DNA from 4 places in the Ferrimonas lipolytica genome. Region 1 is predicted to be linked to each of the others. Evidence: predicted binding sites of a transcription regulator. Region 1 holds the regulator's gene; each other region holds the start of a gene.
The links. Region 1 encodes LexA, which represses DNA repair genes until DNA is damaged. Its sites were predicted from a motif close to TACTGTATNNNNATACAGTA; they were not measured.

Region 1 (3,868 bases):
CAATATGTTCAGTCACATCTCCCGCGGCGATGGCGCTGCCATTAATCGCGGGGAAAACACCAGCAAGCCCCATGCCATTAGGCTGATGACAAGCAGCACAGCGACCAATGTAGACCGACTCACCTAATGCCATCGCCTCTGCCATGGTCATCTGCTGCTCAAGCGATGCTTGCTCCGCTGCTGCTGCATCGGTTGCCGCTTGCTGCTGGGCCACTAACCATTGGTCAAACTCCTCCTCCGGAAGCACCTCAACCACTACAGGCATAAAGCCATGGTCTTTCCCACACAATTCAGCACATTGACCGCGATAAGTGCCTGGTTCGTTAACCTTGGTCCAAGCTTCATTAATAAAGCCTGGATTCGCGTCTTTCTTCACCGCGAAGGCTGGCACCCACCAACTATGAATCACATCATCGGAGGTCATCAAAAAGCGCACCTTGCGATTGGTGGGCAACACCAGCGGCTTATCCACTTCCAACAAATAGTTATCGCTCTTTTCTTGCTGATTGCGGATCTGATCAGTTGGAGTAGAGAGGAGGCTATAAAACTCAATATCGTGGCCAAAATACTTGTAGTGCCACTTCCACTGCGATCCGGTGACCTGAATGGTCAATGCTGACTCCGACGGATCTTCCATCGCAATCAAGGTGCTGGTTGCAGGCACGGCCATGCCGATCAGGATGAGGAATGGCACCACAGTCCAAGCGATCTCAACTTTAGTGCTTTCATGGAAATTGGCCGGCTTTGCGCCTTTAGACTTGCGGTGATAGATCAAGGAATAAAGCATTATTCCGAACACTATCAGGGCGATAACACAGCAGATATAGAAGATTGTCATGTGCAGGCTGTAGACCTGCTCACTGATATCGGTAACGCCGGGGGTAAGGTTCCATGGCATTTCTACGGCCACGGTTGGCCAACAGAGTAAGGTGGCACTCATGCCAAACAGCTTCAACTTCACAAACACTTCTCCTGTCAACGTTGCAAAAGCAACGTCTCGAAGAAAGCTCGCACAGTAAGTCTCTGCTCTATGTAAGCTCCCTGATCCCTAAAGGGGCATGGGCATACGCTTTAACGGCTCACGTAAATACTGCCAGTACTGCTGCCAGTTATTTTTTGAGTTACTCCATTAAAACTACAACCTCATTTTAGGTTGATCAAGGGTTTGAGCACGCTTCATTGGTGAATTGGGGTGAATAGTGCGTTTGCGCTGTAAGTTTCCGAATGGAACAAAAAAGCTGGGCAATGAGCGCGTTTTTGTACTAAATCCAAACGCCTTCTATCTCGCGGATCTAATGGCTCAACCCAAGCCAAAACCGAAGCACAGGTGCCAGTGGTGAGCGCCTGCTCTAACGCCACCATGGCACCAATATCGTCGTCACAATTTATCCGTAACAGGCGATTACTATCAATCCCAGATTGGCGCACAAAGCCTTTCCAATCGCACTCTGGTGCGTTGATAAGTAAGATCCAACCCGCTTGTTGAGCTTGTTGTTTCAATTGAGGGGCAATCGCCAGCAAACCATTACCACGCTGACAACAGTGCTGAGTGACACTTGGGCGCTGACGCACCTGTGTTTGCCAAATCCCTGGATGACGATGTTGTAGGTTTGCTGATGATTTCATTATTGCCAATCTCCGTTGCGCACAACGCCGACGGCTAGCCCTTCGATGGCTAATGGCGTTTCAGTTAAATCAACTACGATAGGATCGTATTCGCTATTTTCTGCGTGCAGGTATACGACGTTGCCCTGTTTTTGGAAGCGCTTCACTGTTACTTCATCTTCACCGACGCGAGCCACTACTACCTGACCATTGCGGGCGGTTTGGGTTTGATGAACCGCCAGTAGATCGCCATCAAGGATGCCAATCTCTTTCATTGAATCGCCGCGAACTCGAAGCAAGTAATTAGCCTCCGGACGAAACAGCGATGCATCCATTTGATAGTGAGATTCAATGTGTTCAGCCGCGAGAATTGGTTCACCAGCGGCAACTCGGCCAATCAGTGGCAGCCCTAGTTGCTCTGGGTCAGGCTCATCAAAAAGAATGCGGATCCCACGTGAGGTACCCGGAACAATCTGGATATACTCTTTGCGAGCAAGTGCTTTTAAATGCTCTTCAGCGGCATTGGCACTACGGAACCCTAATTGACGGGCAATCTCAGCGCGAGTAGGTGGCATTCCAGTATCTTGCATGTGCTGCCTGATTAAATCGAACACTTCAGACTGGCGCGGAGTTAACGGCTTCATTTAAATACCTGTTTATTCATACAGTGAATATACTGTAATCATATACAGGCTGCTGATGATTTCAACAGCAAAGTCGATTTTCTCTTCGTTTTAACCACTTTAAGAAGGCTCTTGGCCGATAATCAGTGGCTTTTCATCCGCTGGATAGGTCCAACAAGTGACTGTTTGGATGCTGACTGCTGCCTCTTTTGGCTAATGGGTGTAAACTCTTCCGCCTATTTGTTAATTCTGTAGAGAAGAGAGTCGAGTGAGTAGTTCTAACCTGAGCCATTGGCAAAAGTCTGTGAACGGCCTTCAGCGGTTGATGGTAACCAGCCAACCGATCCCTGAACAGCCGATCCAAGAGCTAGATATCGATCTTAGCCGACCTATCGTTTACGTCTTACCACAAGACTCCTTCTCTGATCGTTTAGCCCTGCACGAGTGCTGCCTCAAGCTTGACCTGCCAAGCCCTTTTGCTCCCCTAGAGATCGATGGCGAAGAGGTACCGCGCTGGGTTGCACTGTCCGCAGCGAAGATGCTAACTGGTCTGTCGAAACGTCGTAATGACTTCCAAGCGAAGTTTGAACACCTGCTGGGGTTACACAAAACCAACCCGCAACTTGATGTGCAGGTGATCCCGGTGAGCTTACTGTGGGGACGTGATCCTGGTAAGGAGCAAAGCGTCAGCGCTACTATTTTGGCAGACGACAGACCAACCTGGCTCCGCAAGTCGCTCATTATTGCCATGCTTGGCCGCGATAACTTCATCCGCTTTTCCCGCGCAGTTTCACTGCGTTACATGGCCGAACAGCGAGGCAGCGACAGCGATATCGCCAGCAAACTTGCCCGCGTAGCTCGAGTTCATTTTGGCCGCCAGCGCACCGTTGCCACCGGCCCCAAACTGCCTGATCGTAACGTTTTGTTCCGTACCCTGCTTAATTCAGAGGTACTTAAAGATGCGATCGAAGAGGAAGCTCGTAGCAAAGGTATCTCGATCGAAAAGGCACGCCAGAACGCCCATAAGATCCTCGATGAGATCGCCGCAAACTACTCCGATAAGCTATTTCGTGTTGGTGATCGAGTGCTTGGTTGGCTGTGGACCAAGCTCTACAACGGCATCAATGTCCGCGGTGCCGAGCAGGTACGTCAACTAAGCCAAGACGGCCATGAACTGGTATTTGTTCCTTGCCACCGTTCCCATATGGATTATCTACTGCTTAGCTACGTGATCTACAAGCAGGGTATGGTGGCGCCACACATTGCCGCTGGAGTTAACCTGAATTTCTGGCCGGCAGGACCGATTTTCCGTCGTGGTGGTGCTTTCTTTATCCGTCGCTCGTTTAAGGGCAACAAACTTTACTCCACCATTTTCCGCGAGTACCTCGACCAGTTGTTTAAACGTGGTTATTCCGTTGAATACTTTTGCGAAGGTGGTCGTTCGCGTACCGGTCGGTTGTTGCCAGCTAAAACCGGCATGATTGCGATGACGGTAAACAGCGTAATGCGCGGCTTGGAACGGCCGGTATCGCTGGTTCCAGTCTATCTTGGTTACGATCACGTGATGGAAGTAAACTCGTACCACAAAGAGTTGAAGGGCAAGAAGAAGGAAAAAGAGAGTGCCTGGCAGGTATTCTCGG
Region 2 (3,868 bases), 1.4 Mb from region 1:
GGTTTGGCTCCAGGCCAGAAAAAAGATGGCGAGCTAGTGTTGCCGTTACCTGCCACCGCCGAGTTGGCTGGCTTGCATCAGTTAACCGATAAGTTTGCGATGCACGCCTCGATAAACTGGACCGATTGGAGTGCGTTTGAATCACTGGAAGTTGATTTCGATGACTACTCTGATCACCTTAAAGATGAGAACTTCAAAGACAACTGGCGTTATGCCGTAGGTGCAACCTATCAAGTTGATGACAAGATGATCCTGCGTGCTGGTGTTGCTCTTGATAAAGGCGCGGTTTCTGATGGCAACCGTACTCTAAGCATCCCAGATTCCGATCGTTTGTGGTTCTCTTTTGGTAGCGGTTACGTTCTAAGTGAGTCTTTGACGCTTGATCTGGCCTTCACCTACATCAAAGCAGATGACGCCAGTATCGATGAAACGGTTGCTCTTACTGAGAACGTTGGTGTTAATTACCAAGGTGAGCTGGGCGGTGACGTTTGGTTGGCTGGTGCGCAGCTAAGCTACCGCTTCTAAGTCTTAAGCAAGAGATAATAAGCCCCTGCAGCCTTTGGTTGCAGGGGCTTTTTGTTGGCGGTGTCACAGTTAAGTGTTGAGGTGTATATCAAGACCGATTGCGGTGCTTTAGGGGAGGATGTTGCGGTGGCGACGGCACATTTTTGTATGCATTAGGGGGTTATGTCGCGGTGGCGACGGCACCCAAAGGGGAGCTTCGCCCCCTTTGGAATCCCCCTTGCCTTAGGTCGCAGTCCAAAACGCTTCGCTGAACTGCTCCAATGCGGCAGAAGATCAACGGCGGTAGTGCTTTACCCTTGTATCAAAACTAGCCTAAGCGGTGCTTTAACAGCATTAGCAAAAACAACACTTAGCTGGTACATAGCCAAATAAAAGGTTGTTGCGTAGTTAGCTGTTGAGGTTTATTTCAAGCCTTCGGCTTCACCGATTGCGGTGCTTTTAGGTGAGGATGTCGCGGTGGCGACGGCACATTCTTGTGTGCATGAGGGGGCGAGCTTCGCCCCCTTTGGAATCCCCCTTGCCTTAGGTCGCAGTCCAAAACGCTTCGCTGAACTGCTCCAATGCGGCAGCAGATCAACGGCGGTAGTGCTTTCCCCTTGTATCAAAACTAGCCTAAGCGGTGCTTTAACAGCATTAGCAAAAACAACACTTAGCTGGTACATAGCCAAATAAAAGGTTGTTGCGTAGTTAGCTGTTGAGGTTTATTTCAAGCCTTCGGCTTCACCGATTGCGGTGCTTTTAGGTGAGGATGTCGCGGTGGCGACGGCACATTCTTGTGTGCATGAGGGGGCGAGCTTCGCCCCCTTTGGAATCCCCCTTGCCTTAGGTCGCAGTCCAAAACGCTTCGCTGAACTGCTCCAATGCGGCAGAAGATCAACGGCGGTAGTGCTTTCCCCTTGTATCAAAACTCACCTAGCCGGTGCGTTAACTGTATTAGAAAGAACAATACTTAGTTGGTACGCAGCCTTTTTGTTGACCTACGTTATTGTAGATTGCGCTGATATACGAAGTTGTGCCGATACCCCATAGCGACAATCAGTAATGACACAGTTATTGCGTGTGGTTCACGCCAACCACCACCCTCAAGCTGAGATCTCAATAGTGCAGGGATCGATTCATGGGAAGCAACGATCGTTTTTGATCATCATCCTAATAAGGTGTACTGTATAAATATACAGTGCATGGTGTTAAGTATTAGGTTTTAGTTATGGCGGCACGAGTTTCAACACTTTTTAATCGCAACGACATTTGGCTTGGCAAGCAATGGCAGCAGCAGGAGCAAGGGATCAGTAGTGGCTACGCGGCCTTGGATAAGCAGCTTGCTGGTGGCGGCTGGCCGCAGGTTGGCTTAGTGGAGTTGCTTGGCGATAGTGTGGGGATCGGCGCGCTATTGCAGCCATTGCTAAAACAGAAGCAACAGCAAGATCGATGGCAGATGTGTATTGCTCCTCCGGCTCAGCCTCATGCGCCAGCATGGGCGGCGGCAGGCGTTGAACTAACACGGATGGTTTGGATCGATAGCCCATGCCGTAAAGAGCAGTTATGGACGCTAGAGCACAGCCTTAACTCCGGTTGCTGCAGCCTGATTCTCGCTTGGCTGGATGAGTTGAGCCCTACGGAAGCACGGCGACTGCAACTGGCGGCGAAGAAAGGCCAATGCTTGTTGCTACTGCATCTACCGGAAGCGGTGGTGGCTCAACCTCATGCAGTGGCGTTGCGCTTATTGGTTCAACCGAATCGATACGGTTGCGACGTGCGTATCATCAAACAACGAGGTGGTTGGCCGCAGTCAGATTTAGCACTGGGGTTACCGCACCGGCCGAAACCGTTGCCGCCGCAATCAAGCCCAATGAGTGCGGCAGTTACTCATGGGCCTTGGTGATGTTGTTGGGTCTGCACTTTATTGATTTGGAACTGCATTCGCAGGCTCAGGCGCATCAGTTCGTTGAGGGTGACGCTGCCGCAATGCCGATAGCCTTAGTCGGCGGCCATCCCTTGTTGGTGTTGCAGTGTAACGATAGTGCTATGACCGCAGGGGTAAGGGAGGGGCAGAAGCTTGGTACTGCCACTGCGTTGTGCGCTGAGCTGATGTTGTTACAGCAAGATAGTGATCAACAGCAAAGGGCACTGCAAGAGCTTGCCGCTTGGGCGTATGGTTTTAGTGCCCAAGTTATGGTGGTTGAGCCAGATACCTTGGTGCTTGAAGTGCAGTCGATGCTGCGCTTGTTTGGGGGTCTATCACAATGGCAAACCGAGCTGCAGACAGAGCTTAATTTGCGCGGTTTGCCATGGCGGCAAGCATTAGCGCATACCCCGCTGGCGGCAACATTGCTGGCCCGCAATGCCATCGCGCATCAGCAGCCGGAACGCGCCGCAGTGATGGCCGCCTTAGCACCATTAAAATTACAGCATTGCATGCGTCCAGAAGCGCCCCGATTAGCGAGCATGGGGGTGCTGACTCTTGGCCAATTAGCGCAGTTACCTCGGGCTGAGTTAGGGCAACGCTTTGGGGCTGAACTGTTGCTGTGGTTAGAGCAATTACAGGGACAACGGCCAGATCCGCGTCAGTGGTTTATGCCCCCGCAGCATTACCAACGTAAATTAATTTTGCTGCATGAGATCAGCCATACCACCACCTTACGTTTTCCGTTAAAACGCTTGTTTGGTGAACTGGAAGCTCATTTACGCCGATGCCAACTGGCTTTGCCGCAGCTGCAGTTACACCTAATTCATCGCCACCGGCCCGTAACCATCATAACCCTTAGAGGGGCTGGGAATGAGCACCGTGCTGAGGCATGGCAGCGTCTGTGCGAGCTGCAGTTGGAACGATTAACCCTGTATGAACCAATTATCGAGATTGAGTTAATAGGTCGGCAATTGCAGCCGTTGCTGGCGCAAAGTGGCACGTTAATAGGAGCAGCTCAACCAGAAGGGAAAGCGCGCGATCTATTGGCGCAATTGTCGGCGCGGCTAGGGGCTGGGCGGGTATGCAGTGTGCAAGCATTGGCAGAGCATCGACCCGAGTACGCCAGCAAAACCGTCACCGCTGGGGAGGGGGGCGATCACCGCGGTGAATCGGCATTAACGTTGCAACGACCAACTTGGCTGTTGCGACAACCGCAAGCGATAGCTCGCACTGAGATTGAATTGCAACGAGGGCCAGAGCGGATTGAATCGGGCTGGTGGCAAGCCGACCCCATAGCTCGAGACTATTTTATTGCTCTCAATCAAAGCGGCGGCCAGTGTTGGGTTTTCCACTGCGCCGAAGGATGGTTTCTGCATGGTTGGTTCTGAAACGGCAATGGCGGTGGAGTATGCCGAGTTGCACTGCCTCAGTAATTAC
Region 3 (3,868 bases), 1.7 Mb from region 1:
CTCACCGCTTGTTAGTTGCTGCGGTTGTCCAGCTAAGGTTGGCAGTGGGGTCGTATCGATAGCACCAGATACCGGTGCCATCATCATGCCCCGAGCCATGCCACCAAACCAGAGCGCCAGTAAACCGATAATCAGGTAACTAACAATGGTTTTAACTAGTGAGATTGCTGCTTTCATTAGGATCTCTATCTTCACCTGCACAAGAACAAAAACGGCCTGCGTAAGCAGACCGTCTATCGACTAAATTTGTTGCGTTAATCTGGCTTCGACAAACCAAAGTGCAGATAGGTTCGATCGGATACGATACGACCACGGGGGGTTCGTTGCAGGAACCCTTGTTGAATTAAGAACGGCTCCAACACATCTTCGATGGTTTCACGCTCTTCACCAATGGCAGCAGCAAGGTTCTCTAACCCAACTGGACCACCATTAAAGCGTTCGATAATGGTGGTGAGCAACTTGCGATCGAGCAGATCAAAGCCCTCTTTATCGACATCTAACAGTTGCAGCGCTCCTGACGCTACCTCAGCAGTCACCCGGCCATCGTATTTTACTTCGGCAAAGTCGCGCACCCGGCGTAACAAGCGGTTGGCAATACGTGGAGTACCTCGACTGCGGCGTGCAACTTCAATAGCACCCGATTGATCAATCTCGAGATTCAATACCTCGGCACTGCGGTTGACGATGGTGGTGAGATCAGCAACGTTATAGAACTCCAATCGCAGCGGAATACCAAAACGAGCACGCAATGGTGATGTTAGTGAACCTGCTCGAGTGGTAGCACCAATTAACGTGAACGGCGGTAGATCGAGCTTAATTGAGCGCGCCGCTGGGCCTTCACCAATCATGATATCCAGCTGATAATCTTCCATCGCTGAATAAAGGATCTCTTCAACAACGGGGCTGAGGCGATGGATCTCATCGATGAACAGTACGTCGTTTTCTTCAAGGTTGGTTAACATCGCTGCCAGATCGCCGGCTTTTTCAAGCACCGGACCGGAGGTGGACTTAATGTTCACCCCCATCTCATTGGCGACAATGTTGGCTAAGGTGGTTTTACCTAAACCCGGCGGGCCAAAAATCAACAAGTGGTCGAGCGCTTCGCCGCGATTGCGTGCAGCTTGAATAAAGATATCCAACTGCCCTTTCGCTTCCGCCTGGCCGGTGTAATCCACCAGCATCTTGGGACGCATAGCGCGATCAATCACTTCCTCTTCTCGGCTTTCAACCGGTGCCGCCACTAGGCGATCTGCTTCAATCATGTCTGTGCCTTGGAGTTACTTAACGCTTATAACATCGCTTTAAGCGCGTCTTTGATTATCTGTTCCGAGCTTAACCCCGGCGCCGCAACTTTGGCGACTACTTTGCTTGCTGCAGCCGACTTGTAACCTAATGCCACTAACGCGGCAATGGCGTCGTCTTGCGGATCAATTGGCTTATCAACCGCGGCATCAGTACCGTCATTACCTGCTAGACGGTCTGCATATGGTGTTAACAGCGGCGCACTGAAGTTCTTGAGGCGATCGCGCATCTCTACCACTAGTCGCTCAGCGGTTTTCTTGCCAACACCAGGGATTTTGGTTAAGCCAACAACGTTTTCCGCCTGAACCGCATCAACAAACTGTTCCGCCGACATGCCAGACATAATCGCCAATGCCATCTTAGGGCCAACGCCGTTGGTTTTGATCAACTCACGGAACAGTGCTCGCTCTTCGCGACTGGCAAAGCCATACAGTAACTGGGCATCTTCTCGCACCACAAAGTGGGTTACCACTGTGGTTTCAACGCCAGTATCTGGCAGTTTATAGAAGCTGCTCATCGGCATCTGGATCTCATAGCCAACACCACCGCATTCAATGATTACTTCCGGTGCCGTCTTTTCAACCAAGATCCCACGTAAGCGTCCAATCACACTGATTCTCCTAACAAGCGCTAAAGCGGTTACACCAAAAGCGGCATAAACCACTGTCTATATTTACAGTAGTGGTGATAGTAACGGATTGCGTTGCAGTCGTCATCCGCTAAAGAGATTATCTTATCGAATCACTTTGTCGCTGCTGCACTAACGGTAACGACGCCCCACTCGTGCAGTCGCTTTGCCGGCCATAGCCACCAAACCGCGTTGCATATGAGCATGGGTAATGGCAATGGCCAGTGCGTCAGCGGCATCCGCTTGCGGAATACCGGGCAATTTTAGGATGCTAGCAACCATGTGTTGCACCTGCTCTTTCTTGGCGCCGCCGCTACCAACCACCGCCTGCTTAATTTGGGTTGGCGAGTATTCATCAACCGGTAACTCGTTGTTCATTGCAGCAACAATGGCACTGCCCCGCGCTTGGCCGAGCTTTAAGGCTGAGTCGGCATTGCGCCCCATAAACACCCGCTCAATAGCGAATTCAGTTGGCTGAAACTGTTTGATGAGTTCGCAGACGCCGTCATAAATCACTTTTAGACGCTGCGGCAGTTCTTCGTCTGGCAGCCGAATACAGCCACTGCCTAAATAGTGCAGGTGACGGCCATTGGTTTGAATAACACCGTAACCGGTAATGCGAGAACCGGGATCAATGCCGAGGATGATTGCCATTATTATTGTTGTTCCGTCGCTATGGTATGAACTGCAAGATCAAAAAACCCGGCTTAGGGCCGGGTTTTTACTGTAACGCAGTCAACTAGACAAACACAGCGCCAAAGCGCTTTGGGTGTGTTAGTCCTGCTTTTCTTGCTGTGGCATGCGCGCGATAGCGAGCTCAACCAGCTGCTCATCGTTGGCTGTGCCCGGCGCGTTAGTAAGAGGACACGCCGCGGTGGTGGTTTTCGGGAATGCCATCACTTCACGGATAGACTCGGCGCCAACCATCAGCATGATCAAACGGTCTAAACCAAACGCCAAACCAGCGTGAGGAGGGGTACCGTATTTCAGTGCGTCCAGCAAGAAGCCAAACTTCTCTTGCGCTTCTTCATCAGAGATACCCAGTACGCGGAATGCCGCAGCCTGCATATCTGCTTGGTGAATACGTACCGAACCACCGCCCAACTCACAACCGTTCAATACCATGTCGTAGGCATCAGACAATGCGGTATCTGGGTTGGCTTCCAGCTCTGCTGGAGTCATGTTGGTTGGTGCGGTAAACGGGTGGTGCAAGGCGTAGTAACGACCGTCTGCTTTTTCAAACATTGGGAAGTCAACAACCCACAATGGCGCCCACTCACCAGACAGCAGTTCGAAGTCTTCACCTGCTTTGAGACGCAGTGCGCCCATTGCATCGGTTACCACTTTGTCGCTATCGGCACCAAACAGGATGATGTCGCCGGCCTCAGCGCCGTTACGCTCAACAATGGCGTTAACGATATCGTCAGACAGGAACTTAGCAATCGGCGACTGAACGCCTTCGATGCCGTTACCCGCTTCGTTGATCTTCATCCACGCCAAGCCCTTAGCACCGTAGATGCCAACGTACTTGGTGTATTCGTCAATCTGCTTACGAGACAGCTTAGCGCCACCTGGTACGCGCAGCGTTGCTACACGGCCTTCTGGATCGTTGGCAGGAGCTGAGAATACTTTGAACTCAACCTCTTTAAGCAGATCTGCAACATCAACCAGTTCCAGTGGGTTACGTAAGTCTGGCTTATCAGAACCAAAGCGACGCATCGCTTCTGCGTAAGTCATGTGCGGGAACTTAGGCAGATCCACGTTCAGCATCTTCTTGAACAAGGTGCGGATCATGGTTTCGGTTTCGGCCATTACCTGCTCAGCAGACATGAACGAAGTCTCGATATCGATCTGAGTAAATTCAGGCTGGCGATCAGCACGCAAGTCTTCGTCGCGGAAACACTTAACGATCTGGTAGTACTTATCCATGCCAGACAT
Region 4 (3,868 bases), 2.0 Mb from region 1:
GAAGCACTAGTAAAACAAGCGTTAGAGCGGTTAATGATTGGTCGAACTACCATTATCATCGCCCATCGTCTCGCTACGGTGGTCAATGCCAATCGCATTGTAGTGATGGAACAGGGTGTTGCCCGAGCAGTTGGTGACCACCACAGTTTATTACGTGACGATACGGTTTATCGTAAACTGGCAGAATTACAATTATTAACGGACACCGATAACGGGTCGCCTGCAGGAGTAAAGGATGATTGATACGCATTTCCCATTGGTGGATCTCCATCGCCACCTCGACGGCAATATTCGTCCTCAAACGATACTCGAGTTAGGTCAACAACATGGTATTGAATTACCTGGGCACGATCTTGATACGCTTATCCCTCATATCAGCGCGGTAACAAAGGAGCCGAGTTTAGTCGCGTTCCTGCAAAAACTGGATTGGGGGGTTAAGGTACTCAAAGATGCCGATTCGGTTTACCGGGTTGCTTATGAGAATGTCGCCGACTTGTGCCAAGATGGTATCGATTATGCCGAACTGCGTTTTTCTCCAGGCTATATGGGCCATTTTAACCAGCTCGACAACAACCTTGTGGTTGAGGCGGTTATCGCTGGGGTTGAGGCAGGGATCAAAGCGTTTGGTGTACAAGCTAAGCTGATTGGCATCTTAAGCCGCAGCTACGGTACTGAAAACTGTCAGCAGGAGCTAGATGCGATCTTATCGCACCGCCAACACTTCGTTGCGGTTGATCTAGCTGGTGACGAGATTGGCTTTCCTGGCCATCAGTTTGAACAGCATTTTAATCAGGTCCATCGCAACGACCTTCAGGTTACCATTCACGCTGGTGAAGCTGCAGGTCCAGAAAGTATTTGGCATGCCCTGCAACACCTTGGTGCTCAGCGCATTGGCCATGGGGTTAATGCCGCCGCCGATCACAAATTGATGGAGTACCTCGCGACGCGACAGATCCCATTGGAAAGCTGTCTCACCTCAAATATTCAAACCACAACAGTGGCTGGATTTAAACAGCACCCGATCGTCGATTTTGTTGACGCAGGTATGATGATCACCCTCAACACCGATGATCCAGGGGTGGAGTTCACGACCCTTAGCAATGAATACCACATTGCGCATCAACAGGTTGGTTTGTCTCAGGCCCAGTTAGCACAGATCCAACGTAACGGTTTACAAGCGGCGTTTCTGTCCGACTCTGAGCGACAAGCATTGATTGTCGCCAAACAGAGTCGCTAACCCCCCGACTTATAGAGCGGTCTAAGTGCCGCTCTACAGTTCCCCATTAAGCGCGGTAGCAAATTGCTGCTGCAGCAGTTCGATTCGACTAGGGCTTACTTGATAGCGCCGTTTTACCAAATAGATTTGTTCCTCAACAGGGTTTGGGAGGGTCCAGATGGTGATTTTATCTTGCCTAGAAAATGCGTTGGTGGCGTGCAGCGGCAACACCGTAAAACCCAACCCTAACGCTACCGGCTCTAACAGCAACCCAATCTGGTTGGAAAAACCACGGCGGGGAAACTGTTCAATCTGTTCAAATTGAGGGTAGTTGGCACCAAGTAGCATGGTGGTGTGGTGGCGACCATCCGGATGATCGATATAACCAAGCGACATTAGCGATTTCCAACTTACGTCAGTAATGGCTGGCGGAGTTACCAAACACAGCGGTTCACTTGCAAACTGGTGATAGTGCAACTCCGGCAACTCGGTTATACGAGTCATAAGGCCGATATCGAGCTGACGTTCAGCCATCATCCGTTCGATGCCGTCGTTAGGTGCAAATTGATATTCGATTTGCAACTGTGGATAGTGCCGCTGCAGCTCAAGCCCAACTGGATAGAGCTTTAAGCCTACGCTGCCCGGCGAAGCGATGCGGCATCGACCTATATGGGGATCATCTTGTCCTAGCTGGTATTCGAGCTGCGCTAGCTCAATCAGGCTTTGTCGAGCTTGGCGATAGACCTGATGACCCGCCTCCGTTAAGGTAAATTTCTTGCCTTCACGCAGTAGTAACGGCTGTTGAAAATGTTGCTCTAGCTTGCGGATCTGCTGGCTCACCCCAGGTTGAGTCATCGCTAGCTTTTCTGCGGTTCTAGTGAAGTGGCGAGTTTCGACTAGAGTGCAGAAGGTTTGGAGCCAGTCTAAGTTAACCATAATATTATGTTATAAAAATGCGCAATGCTGATAACTATACCACTGGATATAGGGTTGATGCGGCATTGGTTACCGGTTTTGATCACGATTTAACACCTATCTGTGTTTTTATACAGTGTTTTGTTGCTGGCGCCGTTAATGCTGGGTAATCTAATACCAACCTATTTTAATCTGCGTAGCTATGAACCGTCTTATCATTGCCGAAAAACCGAGTCTTGGCCGTGCTATTGCTGCGGTTTTGGCTAAGCCCCACAAAAATCAAAATGGTTATATCGAGGTTGGTAATGGCGATTGCGTCACCTGGTGTGTCGGGCATTTGTTGGAGCAGTTGCAGCCTGATGAGTACGACCAGCGCTTTAAACAATGGCGTTTGCAAGATCTGCCGATAGAGATTGAACAGTGGCAACTTAAGCCACGACAGGGCATGAGTAAGCAGATCAGCGTAGTACGTAAACTACTCAAAAACGCTAAGCAGATTGTTCACGCCGGAGATCCAGATCGAGAGGGGCAACTGCTGGTCGATGAGCTGCTCGACTACCTAAAACTTAGTAAGACTCGTAAGCAACAGGTTCAACGGTTACTGATTAGCGATCTCAACCCGAGCGCGGTAACTAAAGCGCTTGGCCAGCTCAAACCCAATAGTGACTTTGTTGCGCTATCGATATCCGCGTTAGCACGTTCTCGAGCCGATTGGTTGTATGGCATGAATATGTCACGAGCCTATACATTATTGGGCCAGCAAGCCGGTTATGGTGGAGTATTATCGGTAGGGCGGGTACAGACGCCGGTATTGGGATTGGTGGTGCGCCGAGACCAGCAGATTGCCCAGTTTGTGGCTAAACCCTTTTATCAGCTCGATGCCATTATCCCTCATGATGGCAATACCATACGAGCACGCTGGCAACCCAGTGATGCCTGCGAGCAGTGGGTAGATGAAGATGGGCGCTTGCTGGCTAGAAAGCTGGCGGAACACGTTGCTGGCCGAATTGCACAACAACCGGCGCTTGTCAGTTCAGCGGTGCATAAGCAGACCAAACAAACTGCGCCGTTACCTTATTCGTTATCGGCGTTACAAATTGATGCCTCGAAGCGATTCGGGTTGTCTGCCCAACAGGTGTTGTCGGCCGCGCAAAAACTCTATGAACAGCACAAGCTGATCACCTATCCACGTTCCGATTGTCGCTATTTACCCAAGGGACACTTGGGTGACGTTAGCAAGATTATGACGGCGATATCGACCAACGACGACTTCTTGCAAGACGCGGTTAGCGGTGCTGATCAAAGCCTGCGCTCTCGTTGTTGGAACGATGGCAAGGTAACGGCCCATCACGCTATTATCCCAACACCTAAGGCGGCAGGTTCCAGTCGACTTGGTATCGATGAAGCCAAGGTCTACCAGCTTATTGCTCGCCAATATCTGATTCAATTTTATCCACCGGCGCAGTACAGCGAGGGTGAACTGAAGTTCGAGATCGCTGGCGGTTTGTTTGTCGCCAAGGGTAAGCAGTTGTTGAAGCCCGGGTGGAAGGCGTTATTACCGACACCGAAAGATAAAGTGCCAGATTACCTGCCTAAACTGAGCCAAGGCGAAGTTTTGACCTGTGCCGAAGGGCAGATCAAAGACTGCATGACTGAGCCGCCAAAAGCCTTTACCGAGGCGACATTACTACAAGCGATGACAGGTATTGCACGCTTCGTTAAAGACAGTTCACTCAA

Region 2: imuA (translesion DNA synthesis-associated protein ImuA) is a predicted target of LexA. The motif match lies at 1,686-1,705, and genes of this name have one in related genera.
Region 3: ruvA (Holliday junction branch migration protein RuvA) is a predicted target of LexA. The motif match lies at 1,964-1,983, and genes of this name have one in related genera.
Region 4: HER31_RS07710 (DNA topoisomerase III) is a predicted target of LexA. The motif match lies at 2,251-2,270, and genes of this name have one in related genera.

The regions. Positions count from the first base shown of each region.
Region 1 covers NZ_CP051180.1:3,670,218-3,674,085, reverse strand. The annotation lists gene coxB (cytochrome c oxidase subunit II) at 1-961, opposite strand, end outside; gene HER31_RS16645 (SulA-like leucine-rich domain-containing protein) at 1,177-1,626, opposite strand; gene lexA (transcriptional repressor LexA) at 1,626-2,249, opposite strand; gene plsB (glycerol-3-phosphate 1-O-acyltransferase PlsB) at 2,497-3,868, shown strand, end outside.
Region 2 covers NZ_CP051180.1:908,809-912,676, forward strand. The annotation lists gene HER31_RS04315 (OmpP1/FadL family transporter) at 1-525, shown strand, start outside; gene imuA (translesion DNA synthesis-associated protein ImuA) at 1,733-2,407, shown strand; gene HER31_RS04325 (Y-family DNA polymerase) at 2,305-3,819, shown strand; gene HER31_RS04330 (error-prone DNA polymerase) at 3,806-3,868, shown strand, end outside.
Region 3 covers NZ_CP051180.1:1,256,509-1,260,376, reverse strand. The annotation lists gene HER31_RS05970 (TlpA family protein disulfide reductase) at 1-177, opposite strand, end outside; gene ruvB (Holliday junction branch migration DNA helicase RuvB) at 255-1,262, opposite strand; gene ruvA (Holliday junction branch migration protein RuvA) at 1,289-1,912, opposite strand; gene ruvC (crossover junction endodeoxyribonuclease RuvC) at 2,063-2,584, opposite strand; gene aspS (aspartate--tRNA ligase) at 2,705-3,868, opposite strand, start outside.
Region 4 covers NZ_CP051180.1:1,650,618-1,654,485, reverse strand. The annotation lists gene HER31_RS07725 (ABC transporter transmembrane domain-containing protein) at 1-243, shown strand, start outside; gene add (adenosine deaminase) at 236-1,237, shown strand; gene HER31_RS07715 (LysR family transcriptional regulator) at 1,271-2,152, opposite strand; gene HER31_RS07710 (DNA topoisomerase III) at 2,334-3,868, shown strand, end outside.